Regions from separate parts of the Bariatricus sp. HCP28S3_A4 genome, predicted to be linked through region 2. Evidence: predicted binding sites of a transcription regulator. Region 2 holds the regulator's gene; the other holds the start of a gene.
What was found. The regulator HrcA, encoded in region 2, represses chaperone genes, less so after heat shock. The targets are predictions, from matches to a motif close to TGTTAGCACTCNNNNNNNNNGAGTGCTAACA.

Region 1: a site for HrcA is predicted at 1,243-1,273, ahead of ACTNBF_RS05040 (Hsp20/alpha crystallin family protein). Genes of this name have one in related genera too.

The regions. Positions count from the first base shown of each region.
Region 1 covers NZ_JBQHSE010000006.1:96,018-98,490, reverse strand. The annotation lists gene ACTNBF_RS05045 (Hsp20/alpha crystallin family protein) at 185-646, opposite strand; gene ACTNBF_RS05040 (Hsp20/alpha crystallin family protein) at 699-1,118, opposite strand; gene ACTNBF_RS05035 (hypothetical protein) at 1,418-1,648, opposite strand; gene ACTNBF_RS05030 (flavin reductase) at 1,914-2,473, opposite strand, start outside.
Region 2 covers NZ_JBQHSE010000001.1:126,248-128,720, forward strand. The annotation lists gene dnaK (molecular chaperone DnaK) at 1-197, opposite strand, end outside; gene grpE (nucleotide exchange factor GrpE) at 308-1,000, opposite strand; gene hrcA (heat-inducible transcriptional repressor HrcA) at 1,027-2,070, opposite strand; gene hemW (radical SAM family heme chaperone HemW) at 2,233-2,473, opposite strand, start outside.

The DNA.
Region 1 (2,473 bases), on a different contig from region 2:
ATGACCGCCCTTTGGGGCACTCCTAATATAGCACACGAAGAGTAAATAATACATCGTCAGATTCACTAATTTTTTCCATTTATCGGTTTTTATAAACAGCTAAATGCTCAGAAAAAGCACGCTGCCGACGATAAAGTCTGCAGCGTGCTCCTTTATTTCACTGATATAAGAGAGTCCTAAAAAATTATCCTTCAATCGTGATATACTTTTTCGTCTCTACTACGGGCTTTGCTTCCTTTTTCGGAATCTCCAGTTTCAAAATGCCATGCTTAAATTCTCCTTTAATATCTTCCTCCGTCAGATCTTCACCTACATAGAAGCTTCTTTGGCAAGCTCCGGAGAAACGTTCCTGACGGATGTATTTTCCGGTCGCTTTATCCTTCTCATTCTCCTCCTGCATCTTCGCAGCATTGATCGTAAGGTATCCATCTTCCAGCGATACCTTTACTTCATCTTTCTTAAAGCCCGGAAGCTCCACTTCAATCGTATATCCTGTATCATGCTCTCTGATATCCGTTTTCATGATATTTTTAGCGCCACGCCCATAGGCTTTCTTTTCCATTCTCTTTACATCTTTGTCATTATAAAACGGGAAACTCCAAAAATCATCAAAAAAGTCATTTCCAAAAATACTCGGTGTCATCATAAGTCATTCCTCCATTCGATTCAATTAATATTCTATTGTTATCTGTTATCCATTATCCTTCAATCGAAATAAACCTTTTTGTCTCAACGGCAGGTTTGGCTTCTTTCTTCGGGATTATCATCTTCAGTGTTCCGTCTTCGAATTTTGCTTTGATATCTTCTTCCGTCACATCATCTCCTACAAAGAAACTTCTGCTTCCGGTTCCTGAATATCTTTCCCTGCGGATGTAATGTCCTTTCTCATCTTTGTCATCTCTCTTCGCATTTACCGAAGCATGAATGGTAAGGTAACCATCTTTCAGTTCTGCCTGTACATCTTCTTTCTTCGCACCCGGGATATTCATCGTAATCTCATATGCGCCATCCTTATCCTGGATATCTGTACTCATCAAATCCGTTGCCCCGTAACTTCCGAATGGATCCTCAAAAAAGTTATCAAATACATCGTTTCTAAAAATACTAGGCATTAACATAAAACATCGCTCCTTCTTAAAATATATATGTATGTTATATTGTTTGTAGATTTGAACTTCGAGATTCAGTTTCTGTTCTTTTATTTTTCCTCTTCCCTTGTTCTAGTTGTAATATAACACTTATTGTTAGCACTGTCAATAGGTGAGTGCTAATTTTTTTTAAATTTTTTTCTCTCCTCAGAATCAAAAACAGCCATTGCAGGAATTGAAATACAGCGTCCAATATTCTGCAATGACTGTTTCTATTCTTTATTTTCTAATTATCTTTTCTTCTAAATTCAGAACTCGCTTATAACTCCTTATAGTGAAAATTCTTCCAATAATTTCTTCTGATACTCCGGATCATTTGCTGCTTTTATGATATCTACCGTCCGATTCTGCTCTTCAAGAAGAATATTCAACTGATTAATCTGCTGCCTTCCAATCGCTTCGCCCTTTATCATTCCAGCGGCTTCGCCATCCTCATACCCCTCCGCGCGGGTCTGGCGCATATTCATCAATTCTTCATTGTGTCCCGTACAGATTCGCATTTTTCGTAATGTTCGCATAAATATCTGCAAGCATTGAGATTTCTAAAAAATTCTGATGTATGAGATAAAATCAGACACTTTTCGCTTAGACAAATAGAACTAAATGCTTTGTCTGTATTCTAACATAAGGAAATACGAAATACAATTCCTTACTGTTCTAAATCAACATAAAAGATGCCCCAAAACACCGTTCAGTTTCGGCATTTCAGGGCATCTTCTGATTCAATATTCTTATTGCGTGTTACGCACAACCACACATCTTCCTCTACGCAATCGGCTCAAAATCCGCCACTCCATGCTTGCACAGCGGGCAGATAAAGTCTTCCGGCAGTTCATCGCCTTCATAGATATAACCGCAGATCTTGCAGACAAATCCTTTCTTTCCTTCGGTCTGTGGTTTCGGTTTTACATAATTCTGATAGTAAGTATAGGTCATCGTTTCTACATTAGAGATCACACGGGATTCTGTAATACTGCAGATGAACATTCCATGTGTATCCAGATCTATATACTGTTCTACCTTTAACGACATGAATGAATTAATGTATTTCGGCAGGAATACCAGTCCATTATCAGAGCGAAGTGTTTCAACGCCTTCGAATTTATCAACCGTTCTTCCGCTCTGGAAACCATATCTCTCAAATACACGGAACGGTGCTTCCGTAGACAGGCAGTTCAGATTCATGATTCCTGTCTGTTTGATCACATGATGAGAGTAATTTGCCTTATTGATCGTTACAGCAACTCGGTTCGGAGTATTTGTAACCTGAGATACTGTATTTACGATCAGACCATTATCCTTCTTTCCATCGTTGGATGTAATCA
Region 2 (2,473 bases):
ATTGTCTTTTCTGCGTTTGTAACTGCCTGACGTTTTGCAGGTTCACCTACCAGACGTTCTCCTGTTTTTGTAAATGCTACGATAGACGGTGTTGTTCTTGCACCTTCTGTATTTGCGATTACAACCGGCTGACCACCTTCCATAACCGCTACACAACTGTTTGTTGTACCTAAATCAATACCAATGATTTTGCCCATTATGAAGACCTCCTAATATTTTAAAAAATTTGTTTACTTACTTTGTTTATATAGAGTATATCTGCATCTTCATGTGTAAATATACAAACTATTTCATTCATTCTGCTATTTTAATTAGCAACCTTTACCATGCTGTGTCTCACAACACTTTCACGATACATATATCCTTTCTGGAATTCCTCGACCACGACATTCTCTCCGGCCTCTTCATCTTCAATATGCATCACTGCATTATGAAAATCCGGGTTAAATTCCTGTCCGACCGCCTCAATCGGTTTCACACCGATGCCTTCCAGTGTTGTCATAAGCTGCTTGTAGATCTTATCCATTCCCTGCACAAACGGATCTTCTTTGTTTTCCTCAGCTACAGACTGCAGGCCGCGTTCAAAATTATCAACGACCGGAAGAATCTTTTCCACGATATCTTTTGCACCGATCTCATACATGGCTGATTTTTCTTTCTCAGTCCGCTTTCTGTAATTATCGAATTCTGCCATCTGTCTGGTAAGCTTATCTGTCAGATCTGCAATCTGCTCATCCTTCTTGTCTTTTTTATTCTTTTTTTCAAAAAGCTTTGATTTTTTCGGCTCCGCAGTTTCTTCTGTTTTTTCTTCTTCCTTCGCATCTGCTTCGCCGGCCTCTTTGTTCTCACCTTCCCGACTTTCTTCGGAATCCTCTTCCTTATCATTTTCTTTTTCAGCAGCTTCTTCTGCTTCCGCTTCCATGGCGGCTTTCTTTGCCTCTTCCACTGCTTCTTTTACCATTTCTTCATTACTCATCTGATTATCCAACGGTTCTGCCACCTTTCTCCTTTCATAGTCCTGATGTTCTAACCATCCCTGTGGAAAATCTCATCCAGTTCCGCCATCAGAGTCTTTAACGTCTTCATTACATGTTCGTAATCCATCCGCTTCGGTCCAATGATTCCAATGGTCCCCTGCATACCCTCACCAAGCTCATAGGTCGCTGTGACAACACTGCAGTCCTTCATCTTCTCCACATTGGATTCATTTCCGATATAGACCTGAATGTCTTTATTCTCGCTGCTGGCCATCGTCTTTGATACCAGCGCTGCCAGCTGCTGCTTTTCTTCGAAAGCACTGATAATCTCCTGAGCGCTCTGCTTATCGCTAAGCTCCGGATATTTAAAAATATTCGTTGCGCCGCTGGTGTAAATCTCCATGTCATCATCAAGCTGTATCACATTCGCCACTGCATCCAGCACATTACTGACCACTTCACTGTGAATCCCTGCCTGTTCCTTCAGTCTGGCGATCATTCCGAGATTGATCTCTTCCACCGACAGTCCGATCAGTGCCGTATTTAACAGCATATTCAGTTTCAGCAATGCTTCGTTATCCAATGGCTCTTCCAGTGTAATAATCTGGTTCTTTACGATATTTCCATCCATCACAATGACGACGACCAACTGGTTCTCATCTACCTGTGAAAGCTGGATGAACTTCAGCTTATTCCTGTTATATACCGGAGAGGAAATCATCGTCGCGTAATTGGTGTTCGTTGCCAGTACTTTCGCGACCTGCCTTAGGAGCTGATCCATCTTATCTGACTTCTCCAGCATCTGCTCCTTGAGTTCTGTGACCTCCTGCTCTTTCTGGCTCATCAGCATATCTACATACCATCGATATCCTTTATCAGATGGAATCCTTCCCGCCGATGTGTGAGGCTGCATGATATAACCCAGTTCTTCCAGATCCGCCATTTCATTCCGGATCGTTGCAGAGCTTAAGTTCAGATCCGTATACTTGGAAATCGTTCTCGATCCCACCGGCTCTCCGGTGTCTAAATAATTCTTAATGATGGCATGAAGGATTTTCGTTTTCCGCTCACTAAGTTCCTGTATAGACTCCATCTGCACCCTCCTTTGTTTTATTAGCACTCGGTATATTCGAGTGCTAACATCATCTTCGCTTATTAATGTATCACTCCCAACACGCTTTGTCAACCCACTTTATAAATATTTCATAGTTACACTTTTTTATCGCAAAAGGACTGCCATATGACAGTCCTTTTCTCAAAACATAAACTCCACAAATACCGTATTGCTCACATCGATTCCCTGTTCTGTAAGCGCGATACGGTCCTCATGTTCTTCTATAAGATGCATACCTTTCAGTTTCCGGATCGGTTTTCCGTAGACCGCTTCGATCCCGGTTCCAAAGGCTTCCTCAAATTCTGTTTTCGATATGCCTTCCGTCATGCGCAGTCCGAGAAACATGAATTCCTCCATCTCATCTTCCAGGCTGAGTTTTTCT